2 regions of the Carnobacterium antarcticum genome follow, and region 2 is predicted to be linked to the other one. Evidence: predicted binding sites of a transcription regulator. Region 2 holds the regulator's gene; the other holds the start of a gene.
What was found. Region 2 encodes CtsR, which represses protease genes until heat stress. Its sites were predicted from a motif close to TTGGTCAAAAAAGGTCAAANA; they were not measured.
Positions count from the first base shown of each region.

Region 1 (7,541 bases), 680 kb from region 2:
GGTTTGCGGATAAATATCCGAATGTAGAGTTGTCTTCGCTGTTGTAAGCTGCAGCCATCAATTTTTGAAAATAAGTACTAAATTTTTTGAGTTTTTGATAAGAGACCAAGTTATGCTGATGTATACAGTTGCTTGGTCTTTTTAACGTTGATCAGGGCAGGACAAAACAGAAAAACGGAAAACCCTTACATTAATTGTTATACTTTATTTAAATTAATAGACAGGAGGGGTTCATATTGAATCAAGAAGAATTAAGAAATGAAATTATTTCTATTTATAAAAGCGGAGAGGGTATAAAAGAAAAAATGGATGGTCTTAAGGGGACGCTTTCTGATGGAGATATCGTAGATGCTGTGGAGCATCTCTATGATGAAGGAATCCTAGCCTTAAAGCCCGGAAAAGATGCATTTGTCTCGGGAAGCAGAGCCGAAGATAATAGTGTAGTGCTGTTCTGGCCGGAAGCTTTAGAATACAAAAACTAGGTGCAGCTGAATTGACTGTATTGGAAAATGAGTAAGTCGTCTAATGAAAGATGATAATTGTCGCTGTTCTGATTTTTTAGTATCAAATTTAAGAGACTCAAGAATAAAAAGAACGCCTTCAAAAAAAAGGCGTTCTTTTTATTAAGCTTAACAAAAAAATAAAAAAGAGCAAAAAATAATGCAATCAGCTGCTAGTCGTTAACAGGTATTGAAAGCTCAACAATATTAGGTGCATGCAAAATGTCTACATTATTTGGTGTAGTTTGTAAAATATGATCAATAGCGTACTGTATTTCTGCATTTTTAATATTGCGTTCTTTATTTAATAAAAGAACGTCTTTATGAGTAGGAGCACCTGAAAAAACTACCGTAGTTGGACCTAAAGAATAGACTTTAATAAAGTTGGCATCTGTATTTCCAAGTTGTTCCGTTACTAAAGCTGTATGGTTATTTGTGACATCAATTAATTTCATTGCAGTTCACCTCTTTTTATAACGTATATGTTAAGAGTATTATATAATTAAAACCGGCTAAACTCAAAGCATATTAGCTGAATCATTGTTTTTTCATATTGAAAATAAGAAAGCTATCACTTTTAACAGAGATTTAATAATTAATGTTCTATAAAACAGATAGTCAATACAGAGTGCAAATGAAAAAACAAAAAAACGAGCTTGAGAAAAGTCTCAAACTCGTTTTAATCAATAATTAGTTTTCTTTAGTATCGTTTTGATGGGTTTGAACGATAGAAGGTTCTGTTTGTCTAGCGTTTACGACTATTTCACCAGCATCATTGACTGTAGCGACCAAGTCCTTGCTTTCAGGGTGGTCAAGATAGAAGTCAGCAATGCGATCTTCTATTTGTTCTTGAATAACACGGCGCAATGGACGAGCCCCTAATTGAGGATCATAACCTAGTTCAGTTAATTTTTCTTTCGCCTGTTGATCTGCTTCAATTGAAATGTTTTGGTCTTTCAACATCTCATTAACATCATGCAGCATTAGATCCACGATGACAAGCAGGTGCTCCTTCTTTAAAGAATTGAATTCAACGATCGCATCGAAGCGGTTAATGAATTCAGGTTTAAAGAAATCAGTGAGCTGATTTAAAACGGATTTTTGATTTCCTTTAGAAGCGGCAGCAAAACCGACATTAGCTTCCACAGATCCTGTGCCAGCATTACTCGTCATAATGATAATAGTGTCTTTAAAGCTGACTGTGCGTCCTTGTGCATCGGTTAAACGACCATCTTCCAAAATTTGCAAGAACATATGCAAGACATCTGGATGGGCTTTTTCGATTTCGTCCAATAGTAAAATACTATAAGGATTATGACGAACTTTTTCAGTCAATTGTCCAGCTTCATCATATCCAACATATCCTGGAGGAGAACCGATCAGCTTAGCAACACTGTGTTTTTCCATATATTCACTCATATCGAATCGGATATAAGCTTCTTTATTTCCAAATAACTCTAGCGCCAATTGTTTGGCTAGCTCTGTCTTACCAACACCAGTTGGCCCTACGAATAAGAAAGAACCAATTGGGCGATTTTTCTTGTTCAATCCAATACGGCTTCTGCGAATAGCTTTGGAAATTTTATCAATTGCTTGATCCTGTCCAATCACATGTTTGCTTAATTCCGTACCTAAGTTTCTTAATTGGGTTTGTTCTTTTTCTTTTAATTCCCCAACTGGGATATTGGTTTTCATTTCAATAATATTGACCATATCTTGTTCAGTCACAACCGGGCGTTCCGAATCGGGTTGTTGTTGATCGCGCATTGCCGCAAATTTAGTTGCTTGGTCACGATAAAAAGCGGCTTTTTCATAATCTTCTTGCTGTAAAGCTAATTGTTTCTGATGTGCAGCTTCAGCAATTTTATCTTCAATCATTTTTGGATCGATTGCTTGAATCGTCAAGTTTTTCTTAGAACCGGATTCGTCTAGCAAATCAATTGCTTTATCTGGCAAGAAACGATCTTGGATGTAGCGATGTGATAGCATGACGGCATCTTTAATGGCTTCATCCGTATAAGCGACTTGATGGTAATCTTCATATTTCTTTTGAATTCCTTTTAGAATCGCGACTGTTTCATCAACAGTCGGTTCGCTTACCCGGACAGGCTGCATCCGTCTTTCTAAAGCAGCGTCTTTTTCGATTGAACGGTATTCTTTTAATGTTGTTGCACCGACCATCTGCAATTCGCCACGCGCTAATGCTGGTTTCAAAATATTTCCGGCATCCATGCTGCCTTCAGCACTACCAGCACCAACTATTTCATGCACTTCATCAATAAAGAGAATGATTTGCGGATTCTTTTTCAACTCATCGATCAATTGTTGCATCCGCTCTTCAAACTGTCCCCGGATACCGGTTCCTTGAACAAGAGAAGCTACATCAAGACGAATAACTTCTTTATCCATTAGTTTTTGAGGAACTTCTGCGTCAACGATTTTTTGAGCTAGTCCTTCAACGACTGCCGTTTTACCAACCCCAGGTTCGCCAATTAAAACTGGATTATTTTTTGTTCGACGATTTAGAATCTCAATGACTCGTTCGATTTCTTTATCTCGTCCGATAATAGGATCGATAGCTCCAGTTCTAGCTAAATCTGTTAAATTCGTACCGTATTCGCCTAATAAACCACTTTTTTTATTAGTAGGCGGTTGTCCGTTTCCGGAATTGCCGCCACTTTGAGTCGGTGGTACACCTTGACCAGTTGGATTTTGCATAGAACGGAAGAAGTTATCCAATCCGCCGAATCCAAAAGGATCTTGAGGTGTAGGACGATTATTTCTGGAACTTCCACTTTCATTAGCGTTTTTTAGTAGTTGATAACAATTTTGGCAAATATCTAATTGACCTTTTTGGCCATTCATATTTGTATATAAATGAATTGTTGCATCTCGTTGATTACAGTTTTGACATAACATAACATGCACAACCTTTCAGTAATTAAAGTTTACAAGAAAAGGGCGGATGAACGATTCAGTACTGGAGAATTGAAAATCAACTGTACATGACCTTTCTCTGACCTTCCCTGACCTTATGTTCTTATTATACACTGACCTTGTCTGACTTTCAAGTGTAATGCACTATCTTTTAGTAAAAAAATGCATTACAATTATAAAGATTAAAAGATGAAAGAAGTGAAGAAATGGAAAGCGGAGAGATGGCAAATGAAGTTGAAAAACTAATCAATGGAGATTTAAAAGAACTGTTGATAGCAAAAGAAGACTTCATGCAATTCAGAGAAATATGGCTGAACCATGAAAAAAAAGATCAGATTATTGGTGAAGCAAAGCACAATGGAGAAGTTGTTTTCCGGTATCAAACTTTCGCTGAGTAAAGAATATACAGGGAAAATACAAAAGAAAAAGAGAAAATGGTTGTAGAAACTACTTAAAAATGGTAGTCTATAAAGATGAAAGGGTTATTTCATGGAATGTTTGTTTCAATGCGTTTTATTTGGAAGAAACAGTCATTTGAGAGTGGCCCTGATAAATTATTATTTACTAAAAGGAGATCAAACATTATGGAAAAACGCGATTTTCATGTAATAGCTGAAACAGGGATTCATGCACGTCCTGCAACTTTATTGGTGCAAACAGCGAGCAAATTCAATTCAGATATCAACCTAGAATATAAAGGTAAATCTGTTAACTTAAAATCTATCATGGGTGTTATGTCTTTAGGCGTTGGCCAAGGTGCAGAAGTTGTGATTACTGCCGATGGAACTGACGAAGCTGAAGCAATCAACAGCATCGAAGAAACGATGAAGAAAGAAGGTTTAGCTGAGTAATGGTTGAAAAATTGAAAGGGATTGCGGCAAGTGATGGCATTGCAATAGCAAAAGCTTATTTACTTGTTGAACCCGATTTATCTTTCGACAAATTCTCAGTTGAAAATTCTGATTCAGAAATTGAACGTTTGAAAAATGCGTTAAATAAAGCTACTCAAGAACTTGAGCTGATTCGTACTAAAGCTGCTGAAGCTTTAGGCGAAGAAGAAGCTCAAGTTTTTGATGCTCATTTGATGGTTCTTTCTGACCCTGAATTAATTGGGAGCATCGAAAGTAACATAAGAGATAACAAAGTGAACACTGAAAGTGCATTAAAAGAAGTGACGGATATGTTTATCGGCATTTTCGAAGGAATGGAAGACAATCCTTATATGCAAGAACGTGCAGCTGACATTAAAGATGTTACTAAACGTGTATTAAGTCATTTGTTGGGAGTGAAATTACCAAACCCATCAATGATTGATGAAGAAGTAATTGTCATTGCACATGATTTAACCCCAAGCGATACCGCACAATTAAACCGTAAATTTGTAAAAGCATTTGTAACGGATATTGGTGGCCGTACGTCTCACTCTGCAATCATGGCTCGTTCACTTGAAATTCCTGCAATCGTAGGAACAAAAGAAATTACAGCTATTGTAAAAGAAGGCGATCTTCTAATTGTGGATGGTTTACAAGGGGATGTTTTGGTTCACCCAGAAACTGCAGATGTATCTGAATACGAAGAGAAAGCGTCTCAATTTGCAGCTCAAAAAGCTGAATGGAATAAATTGAAGAACGAAAAAACTCTTACAGCTGATGGCAAACACATTGAATTAGCTGCTAACATTGGAACGCCTAAAGATTTAGTGAGTGTCAAAGATAACGGCGGAGAAGCTGTTGGATTATACCGAACAGAATTTCTTTACATGGATTCACCGGATTTCCCAACAGAAGAAGCCCAATTTGAAGCTTATAAAGCTGTTTTAGAAGGAATGGGAGATAAAGCTGTTGTCGTACGGACAATGGATATTGGTGGAGACAAGGAATTGCCTTACTTGACATTGCCGCATGAAATGAACCCATTCTTAGGCTACCGTGCAATTCGTATTTGTTTAGCTGAACCGGATATGTTTAGAACCCAATTACGTGCACTTTTACGTGCATCTGTGTTTGGTAAATTGCGTATCATGTTCCCTATGATCGCAACTTTAGGCGAATTCCGTCAAGCTAAAGGTATGTTGCTTGAAGAAAAAGAAAAATTAGTAAATGAAGGCATCGAAGTTTCAGAAGATATCGAAGTTGGTATCATGATTGAAATTCCAGCAGCAGCTGTAATTGCAGACAAATTTGCTAAAGAAGTTGATTTCTTCAGTATTGGAACGAATGATTTGATTCAATACACAATGGCAGCAGACCGTATGAATGAACGTGTTTCTTATCTTTACCAACCATACAATCCAGCAATCTTACGTTTGATTAAAAACGTGATTGATGCTTCTCATAAAGAGGGCAAATGGACTGGTATGTGTGGCGAAATGGCTGGAGATCAAACAGCTGTTCCATTATTAATGGGATTAGGTTTGGATGAGTTCTCTATGAGTGCATCAAGCATTCTAAAAACACGCAGTCTTATGAAACGGTTAGATACTACGAAAATGGCTGAATTAGCAGAAAAAGCAATCAACGATTGTGACACTGCTGAAGAAGTAGTTAAATTAGTAGAAACGTATACAAAATAAGCATTAAATAAAAAAGCTGTAAGAATCATCAATTGATTCTTACAGCTTTTTTTGTCTTTGAACAACAGTTGATGAGTAAGAGAATTTATAAAAAAACCAAAAAAGGGAGCCGCATTAAAAAAAATCCTGCTTTAGTTGGAGGCGAAACGTTATTTTTTAAGTATACTAAAGACATAAGAGCGATTTATTGAAATGCAGTAGTGGTTTAACTTGTGAAAAAGGCTAAAATTTATGGTTTTTAAAAAAAACAAGTATAATTAGATAAAGGGGTGAAAATTCATGAAGATCGGAATCTTTACAGACACTTATTTCCCGCAAGTAAGTGGCGTTGCGACCTCCATTAAGACGTTGAAAGAAGAGCTTCTAAATCAAGGTCATGAGGTGTTTATTTTTACGACCACAGATCCAAAGGTTCATGGAGAGGAAGAAGACATCGTACGTTTTACGAGTGTTCCATTCTTTTCTTTCCAAGACCGGCGTGTGGCTATCAAAGGAGCTCATCGTGCTTTAAAGAGGGCAAAAGAATTGCAGTTAGATATCGTTCACACTCAAACAGAATTCAGTTTAGGGTTAACAGGGAAATATGTAGCTTACCAATTAAAAATTCCTTGTGTGCATACGTATCATACAATGTATGAAGATTATCTTCATTATATTGCAAAAGGAAAAGTCGTTCGGCCAACCCATGTGAAGCTAGCATCGAAATTTTTTTGCAATCAATCTGCTGCTGTTATTGCACCAAGCGTAAAAGCTAAGCGTCAGCTATTAAACTATGGAGTGACACAAAAAATAGAAGTGATCCCGACAGGAGTCGATTTGAAACGCTTTGAAACATTAGCTAATCGTGCTATTCGAGAAGAACTTAATATCTCTGCAGACGCTCCTTTATTATTATCGCTAAGCCGTGTCGCAAAAGAAAAAAGCATCGAATTGCTCATTAAGGCGATGCCTGATGTTTTGCAACAGCAGTCAACTGCTAAATTAGTGATTGTTGGCGATGGTCCTGCTAAAAAAGAACTTGAAAATCTGGTTGATTCTTTAGCATTGACCGATAGTATTATTTTTGTCGGTGAAGTTGAAAGCTCACAGGTACATGCATATTATCAAGCAGCTGATTTATTTGTGAGCGCTTCTGATTCAGAATCGCAAGGGTTGACTTATATCGAAGCAATTGCTTCTGGAACAGATATCATTGCACGCGTAAATGATTATACGGAGAATTTGCTGCAAATCGGCGGTTTTGGAGCATTGTTTCAAGAAGATGAAGAAATAGCAGAAGCAATCTGTCGTTATCTAAGCCAAGTTAAAAAACGCGAAAAAAGTGAAGAAGAACGCAAAGTAGTTTTAAATTCAATCTCATCGGAGGTGTTTTGCGAAAAAGTCCTTCAATTTTATAGAGAAACCATTCGACAATATTCATATGAAAAAGAAGCAGCCATTCGTTTTAACAAATGATTTTTTAAGTAAGGAGGGGAAGAAAATGATTCACTTAACGATGTTCTCCTCTGCTGATAGAGTAGCAGGGCAAGGCG
Region 1 covers NZ_CP010796.1:45,020-52,560, forward strand. Annotated here, with positions in the region: gene NY10_RS00235 (peptide chain release factor 3) at 1-47, shown strand, start outside; gene NY10_RS00240 (hypothetical protein) at 237-482, shown strand; gene NY10_RS00245 (DUF1827 family protein) at 674-955, opposite strand; gene NY10_RS00250 (ATP-dependent Clp protease ATP-binding subunit) at 1,191-3,419, opposite strand; gene ykzS (protein YkzS) at 3,644-3,835, shown strand; gene NY10_RS00260 (phosphocarrier protein HPr) at 4,022-4,288, shown strand; gene ptsP (phosphoenolpyruvate--protein phosphotransferase) at 4,288-6,009, shown strand; gene NY10_RS00270 (glycosyltransferase family 4 protein) at 6,289-7,464, shown strand; gene NY10_RS00275 (glycosyltransferase family 4 protein) at 7,490-7,541, shown strand, end outside.
Region 1: NY10_RS00250 (ATP-dependent Clp protease ATP-binding subunit) is a predicted target of CtsR. The motif match lies at 3,514-3,534, and genes of this name have one in related genera.

Region 2 (7,541 bases):
CGATTATCCGGGCAATGCCGAATCTCAATTCTATGATTGGCGAGGGAATGACAGCGGTGTGCGGCAATGCTGCTGCTTCTGCTGAGCAGGTCACCTTTATTCTTGATATGTTCAAAGCTATCGGTGAAGCCGTTGAATTGGAAGAAAAAGACTTCAGCACATTCACTGCTATTGCCGGCAGCTCACCTGCGTATGCATTCCTCTTTATTGATTCTTTAGCTCGCGGAGCAGTCAAAAATGGAATGCCAAAAGACCTTGCTACGAAAATTGCAGCACAAGCTGTCTTAGGTAGTGCCAAGATGATCTTAGAAAGCGACCAATCTCCTTGGAACTTGATTGACCAAGTTTGTTCACCAGGCGGCACAACAGTCGCCGGCATTGTTGCTTTAGAAGATGAAAAATTTATTTCAACTGTCATTAAAGGGGTTGATGCGACCATCGCAAAAGACCAAGAGCTAATGCAGGGTTAAAAATGAAAAGAAGGATAGACGGCCTCAACTGGCTGTTTACCCTTCTTTTTCCTTGTCTGTTCCATCTGTCGATTCTTGCAAAGCTGCTGCTTTACGTGCAGCTTTTTCGGCTTTTTTACGTTGACGCAAAGCTTTAAAAAAATCTGTCAGTAACGCTCCGCATTCTTGTTCTAAAATAGCTTTTTCAATTTCAACTTGATGATTGAAGCGTTCATCTGCTAATAAATTCATTAATGTACCCGCGGTTCCTCCTTTAGGATCTGGAGCACCGTAATACAATTCTTTGACACGTGATAAAATCATTGCTCCACTGCACATGGGGCAAGGCTCAAGCGTCACGAACAGTTGAGCATCTTCTAAACGCCAATTTTTTACCGTTTGATTAGCTTCTTGAATGGCCAACATCTCAGCGTGAGTTGTTGCATCATGGCTTTCTTCCCGCCGATTGTGCCCCCGACCAATAATTTCTCCATTTAAAACCACAACAGCCCCAATCGGCACTTCTAATTTAGCTCCAGCTTTCTTTGCTTCTTTAATTGCTTCACGCATAAAACATTCTTTTTCTTCTGTCGTTAACATACATTCATTCCTTCATCGTTTCTTGGTCCCATCATATCATAAACTGTCCCAAAATCTGAAAAAGAATGTTAGAATGGAGTTAGAAGAGATCAATAGTCTCTATCTCAAAGAGGTGATTTTTTGAAGTTTGATCAAATTAAACAAATCTATCCAGAAGCTCAATTAGTTCATGAACCTAAAAATACAAATGTAACCGTTTCGTTTCCTTTTAAAGACCAATGGATTCAATTCAATGCCGCTACCAAAACGAACCGAGAACTCGATTTGCTTCAGCTAATGTTTAAACCAGAGCAAGCTCCCCTCCAGCATGCCGCTAAACAATCTGATTGGTATGCTTTTTTACTTGGAGAACGAAATGAGTTGCCAGAGAAAACCGGTGATTTCCGTGTGATTCAATTTGCCCTTTTAAAAAAAGACCAGCAATTTGACCAAAAAACATGGCTTAAAGCTTTTAAAAGTATGTTTGAAAGCGTTGATGAAGCTTTTTTTATTGACGAGACTGCTGGCTTGTTGATCCAAAGCGAATCAGCTGGAAAATTAACAGTCGAAGAATTGTCTGCTATCATTCAGACCCTTGATGATGACTTCTCAATCAAAACGATTTGTTACATCGGACAGTTTTGGCCGTTCAATTCGGATTTCCGCAGCATCATTATGGAAGAACAAATCATTTTCAACAAACAGAAAAACAAGACCTCCGCACTCTTTTCGCTGCCGACTGTTGCTTTAAATTACTATACAGCTGAAGCATTAGAAAAAAGTCCGTTGATGCAAGCGTTGAAGAAAAAATTTATTGGCCAACCAGAGTGGAAAGAATTGGTGTTAGCTATGTGGCATAGTCAAGGGAATATCAGCTTAGCTGCCAAATCTTTGTATGTTCACCGCAATACACTCCAATACCGGATAGACCGCTTTTACGAACTTAGCGGCTTGTCTTTGCGTGATATGAATGACTTATTATTGTGTTATTTGTTACTGTTGTAAGAAAAAACAGACCTGATACGCAGGTCTGTTTTTTGCTGTCTTTTATTTTTTGATTTTATCTTTAATGTCGCCAGCTACATCTTCTGTTTTATCGACTACCATATCTTTTTTATCTGCCAGCATGTCTTTTTTGTCCATCAGCATATCTTTGAATTCACTTGTTGCATCTTTCAAATGATTGCTATACGTGCCCACTTGACCTTTTAAATCAGTGACTTTATCAACCACTTTGAGTAAATTAGTTATTTCGTCATCTGATAATTTTTCAACAACATCTAATGCTTTTTCGTTGCCTTTCAACTTATCTTTAACAAAGGTTTTAGCTTTTTTACGGTTGATGCACGCTTCTAGTTTCGCCATAGTTTTATCGGATGAAGATAGAATGAATGCTCCCACCGCCACAGTTGTGCCTAAGCCAATAAGTAAATTACGTGTTGAATTTTTCATACTACTCACATTCCTTTCAGTTATATCTGTGAACCAATCATAGCAGAAACTGGAAAAAAACACGAACAAAAACGCCTAATGCGATGGAACTGCATTAGGCGTTTTAATCATTATTTATTGGATAAACTCACTAAATCAAGCTTTTTCTTTATCTCCGGAAAGGGCAATTTTTTCTTTTGTTTCAGCGCCTTTGACAGTGATACGGATTTTGCCTTTAGCAGCCCCGATCGTTACATGATCACCAATTTTTACATTGCCGCTTAGCAATTCTTCGCTTAAGCGGTCTTCAATTTCTTTTTGAATTGCACGACGTAATGGACGTGCACCGTATTCAGGATCAAAACCAGCTTTAGCGATAACATCGATGGCAGCTTGAGTAATTTTGACATGAATGTCCATTTCTTCCAAGCGTTTGACAATCACTTGTCCCATCAACTTAACGATTTTATTCAATTCAGGTTTTTCAAGTGAATGGAAGACAATGATTTCATCCAAACGGTTAATAAACTCTGGTTTGAATGTGTTTTTCAATTCTTCTTTGATGCGTTTTTCCATCGTCTTATGATCTTTTCTAGCATCAACAGCACTAAAACCAACCGACTTTTCATCTCGTAAAGCTGTTGCCCCAAGATTGGAAGTCATGATCATAATGGTGTTTTTGAAATCCACTTTACGGCCTTTAGAATCCGTTAAATGCCCATCATCCAACACTTGCAAAAGAATATTGAAAACGTCTGGATGTGCCTTTTCAACTTCATCAAATAAAATGACTGAATAAGGTTTTTGACGAATTTTTTCAGTTAATTGTCCGCCTTCATCGTAACCTACATACCCTGGAGGAGAACCAATCAAGCGGCTGGTGCTGTATTTTTCCATAAATTCAGACATATCGACACGAATCAAGGCATCTTCACTACCAAACATCGCATCTGCTAATGTTTTAGCCAACTCTGTTTTACCTACTCCTGTAGGTCCTAAGAACATAAAGGACCCAATTGGGCGATTTGGATCTTTCAACCCGCTTCTGGCACGTCTAATGGCTCTAGCGACTGCACTGACAGCTTCTTCTTGACCAATCACACGATTGTGCAGCACTTTTTCCAATCTCAATAATCGATCGGTTTCTTTTTGCTCCATTTGTTGGACAGGTATTCCAGTCCAGAGCGACACTACTTCAGCAATGTCGAGCGCCGTCACTTGCAATTGAGAAGCAGCAGTAGATTGTTTTTCTTGTTTGAGCAGCAAGTCTTCAATTTTTTTCCGTTGGCGCATTTCTTTCACTCGAACTTTGGCAGCTTTTTCAAAATCTTGCAATTGGATCGCGGTTTCTTTTTCTTGGACCAATTCATCCAATTCAGTAATAGCAACAGCTAAAAGAGTGGGTTTATCTGAGACATCTAAACGCACTTTAGCTGCTGATTCGTCGATCAAATCCAGAGCTTTATCGGGCAGTTGTCTAGAAGTAATATAACGCGAAGACAATTGAACAGCTGCATGAATCGCTTCTTCTGTTATTTCAACATTGTGGTGTTCTTCATAACGCGAACGCAGACCTAACAATATTTCTTCTGTTTCGTCTGGAGTCGGTTGATCAACACGGATAGGTGAAAAACGACGTTCGAGTGCTGCATCTTTTTCAATATACTTTTGGTATTCGTCTAAAGTAGTCGCACCAATCGTTTGCAGCTCTCCCCGTGCTAAAGCAGGTTTCAGGATATTGGAAGCATCGATTGCTCCCTCAGCTCCGCCAGCACCAATCAACGTATGCAATTCATCAATAAAAAGAATCACTTCTCCATCTTGATAAATTTCATCGATAATTTTTTTCATGCGTTCTTCAAACTCGCCGCGGTATTTAGTGCCCGCAACTAATGAACCCATATCCAGCATCATCAAGCGTTTATTGGCTAACGTTTGAGGCACTTCACCGGTAACGATTTTTTGAGCCAATCCTTCTGCAATGGCTGTTTTACCTACACCAGGTTCTCCGATTAAGACAGGATTGTTTTTTGTTCGACGGCTTAAGATTTGAATAATGCGTTGGATTTCTGTCTTACGTCCAACGATAGGATCCATTTTACCAGCACGAGCGTTAGCCGTTAAATCTCTTGCTAATGAATCAAGTGTCGGCGTTCCTGCTACGGGTTTAGAAGCTGCCTTTGGACGTCTGCCTTTGCCATTTGTCACATCTGAGATCCCCATTTTTTTCAAAAGAATTTGACGGGTTTTGTTCAAACTAATATCTAAATTAGTCAAAATTTTAGACGATAAGATATCTTCTTCTCTTAATAGACCTAATAGCAAATGTTCCGTTCCTACTAAAGGAGCTCCCATTCGTCTTGCTTCGTCTGTAGCTAATGTGATTGCTTGTTTAGCTCGAGGCGAATAAGGCAAGACGGCGTTTTTCGAAACATATTTCATGGTTCCATAACCCGTGAAATGTTCTATTTCTTCTCTTACGTCTTTTTCCGTTACAGAAAATTGACGAAGTGTTTGGCCCGCAATTCCATCTTGTTCAACCATAAGGCCCAACAAGATGTGCTCTGTCCCGACAGAATGATGACGGAATCCTTTAGCTTCTTCCTGTGCTAACATTAGAACCATTTTTGCTTTTTCTGAAAATAATTCATTCATATTTTATTACCTCCGTCTTTTAAGACTGTTCATATTTTAAATTGTTTAAAAATGCTATTAAAATGCGTGCCCGTAATTCATGTTCCAGTTTTGAGTCTAAAGATAAAACCGATTTCTCCATCGCTGATAACATTAAATCGGCTTCTCGTTTAGCTATCATATTGTCTTCGTATAACGTTTCTACGATTGAAAAAGCGTTCCTTTGAGAAATCTTATCTCCAACCACATCAATCAGCATATCCAACATTTCTGCTTCATCTAACAACTTTACTTTTATAATTCGAATATACCCGCCGCCGCCACGTTTGCTCTCAACCAAATAACCTTGTTGAACAGTAAAACGTGTGTTGATGACATAGTTAATTTGAGAAGGAACACAATTAAATCGATTTGCCATTTCACTACGCCTAATTTCGACTTGCTCATCCGTTCCAAGTACTTTCTTCAAATAAGCTTCAATGATATCCGACATATTTTGATTATTCATGTGCTATTCGTTACTGAAACAATGAAGATGTATGGTATGTATATTACCTATTTTTACCACACAATGCAACGGTGTTCTCTCAGTAACACTCCTTTTCTTTTTGTCTTAACACTAGACTTAATCGCTCGTTCCTTTTTTCCTCTAGAACAGCGTCAACCAATCAGACTAATCCTTGACTAATCCTGACTTTCATTATACGAGAAAATAAGCCATTTGAAAAGCCACACAGTCTCATTTGCCTTAAAAACTATTTAATTCTAACCAAATAAAAAAATAACCACTAATGAAATAAGTGATTATTTTTGTATTTTATTCTTTTATCGGGAAGACAGGATTCGAACCTGCGACCCCTTGGTCCCAAACCAAGTGCTCTACCAAGCTGAGCTACTTCCCGTAATGTTCTTCAATGTTAGTTTTGAAAAATGCACCCAAGAGGAGTCGAACCTCTAACCGCCTGATTCGTAGTCAGGTACTCTATCCAATTGAGCTATGGGTGCTGAATAATGGTGCCGAGGGCCGGAATCGAACCGGCACGGTGATCACTCACCGCAGGATTTTAAGTCCTGTGCGTCTACCTGTTCCGCCACCCCGGCATTTAGAACAAGCAATGATTTTTTCAAATCTTGCTTACTAGTTGGTCTAGTAAGCGGAAGACGGGGTTCGAACCCGCGACCTCCACCTTGGCAAGGTGGCGTTCTACCACTGAACTACTTCCGCAAATGGTGCCGGCTAAAGGAGTTGAACCCTCGACCCTCTGATTACAAATCAGATGCTCTACCAACTGAGCTAAGCCGGCTAATACAGTAAAAAGAATAAATGGTGCGGGTGAAGGGACTTGAACCCCCACGTCTCTCGACGCTAGATCCTAAATCTAGTGCGTCTGCCAATTCCGCCACACCCGCTAAGCGTAGCATAACTATCCATCATAGATGTTTAGTTATGAGTCATGCAGGATTCGAACCTGCGACCCTCTGATTAAAAGTCAGATGCTCTACCAACTGAGCTAATGACTCATGGTGGAGGTTAACGGGATCGAACCGCTGACCCTCTGCTTGTAAGGCAGATGCTCTCCCAGCTGAGCTAAACCTCCATGGGATAAATTAAATTTAATGAATCAATGCGCGGCAGCGTCCTACTCTCACAAAGGGAAACCCTTCACTACCATCGGCGCTAAGAAGCTTAACTGCTGTGTTCGGCATGGGAACAGGTGTGACCTTCTTGCCGTCACCACCGCACATTTTTTCATCAAGAGAACGGTGTTCTCTCAAAACTGGATAGTGTTTTTCTCTTGCAACATCGTGTCGAAACCAAGACACCGTTTAAAAAATTGGTTAAGTCCTCGACCGATTAGTATTGGTCCGCTCCATACATCGCTGTACTTCCACTTCCAACCTATCTACCTGATCATCTCTCAGGGGTCTTACTCACTTACGTGATGGGAAATCTCATCTTGAGGGGGGCTTCACGCTTAGATGCTTTCAGCGTTTATCCCGTCCACACATAGCTACCCAGCGATGCTCTTGGCAGAACAACTGGTACACCAGCGGTGTGTCCATCCCGGTCCTCTCGTACTAAGGACAGCTCCTCTCAAATTTCCTGCGCCCGCGACGGATAGGGACCGAACTGTCTCACGACGTTCTGAACCCAGCTCGCGTACCGCTTTAATGGGCGAACAGCCCAACCCTTGGGACCGACTACAGCCCCAGGATGCGATGAGCCGACATCGAGGTGCCAAACCTCCCCGTCGATGTGGACTCTTGGGGGAGATAAGCCTGTTATCCCCAGGGTAGCTTTTATCCGTTGAGCGATGGCCCTTCCATGCGGAACCACCGGATCACTAAGCCCGACTTTCGTCCCTGCTCGACTTGTAGGTCTCGCAGTCAAGCTCCCTTCTGCCTTTACACTCTACGAATGATTTCCAACCATTCTGAGGGAACCTT
Region 2 covers NZ_CP010796.1:1,967,757-1,975,297, reverse strand. Annotated here, with positions in the region: gene proC (pyrroline-5-carboxylate reductase) at 1-470, shown strand, start outside; gene tadA (tRNA adenosine(34) deaminase TadA) at 507-1,049, opposite strand; gene NY10_RS09300 (helix-turn-helix domain-containing protein) at 1,170-2,033, shown strand; gene NY10_RS09295 (hypothetical protein) at 2,076-2,480, opposite strand; gene NY10_RS09290 (ATP-dependent Clp protease ATP-binding subunit) at 2,616-5,114, opposite strand; gene NY10_RS09285 (CtsR family transcriptional regulator) at 5,134-5,601, opposite strand; tRNA gene NY10_RS09280 (tRNA-Pro) at 5,922-5,995, opposite strand; tRNA gene NY10_RS09275 (tRNA-Arg) at 6,025-6,098, opposite strand; tRNA gene NY10_RS09270 (tRNA-Leu) at 6,106-6,194, opposite strand; tRNA gene NY10_RS09265 (tRNA-Gly) at 6,247-6,318, opposite strand; tRNA gene NY10_RS09260 (tRNA-Thr) at 6,322-6,397, opposite strand; tRNA gene NY10_RS09255 (tRNA-Leu) at 6,419-6,503, opposite strand; tRNA gene NY10_RS09250 (tRNA-Lys) at 6,542-6,614, opposite strand; tRNA gene NY10_RS09245 (tRNA-Val) at 6,616-6,691, opposite strand; rRNA gene rrf (5S ribosomal RNA) at 6,721-6,836, opposite strand; rRNA gene NY10_RS09235 (23S ribosomal RNA) at 6,929-7,541, opposite strand, start outside.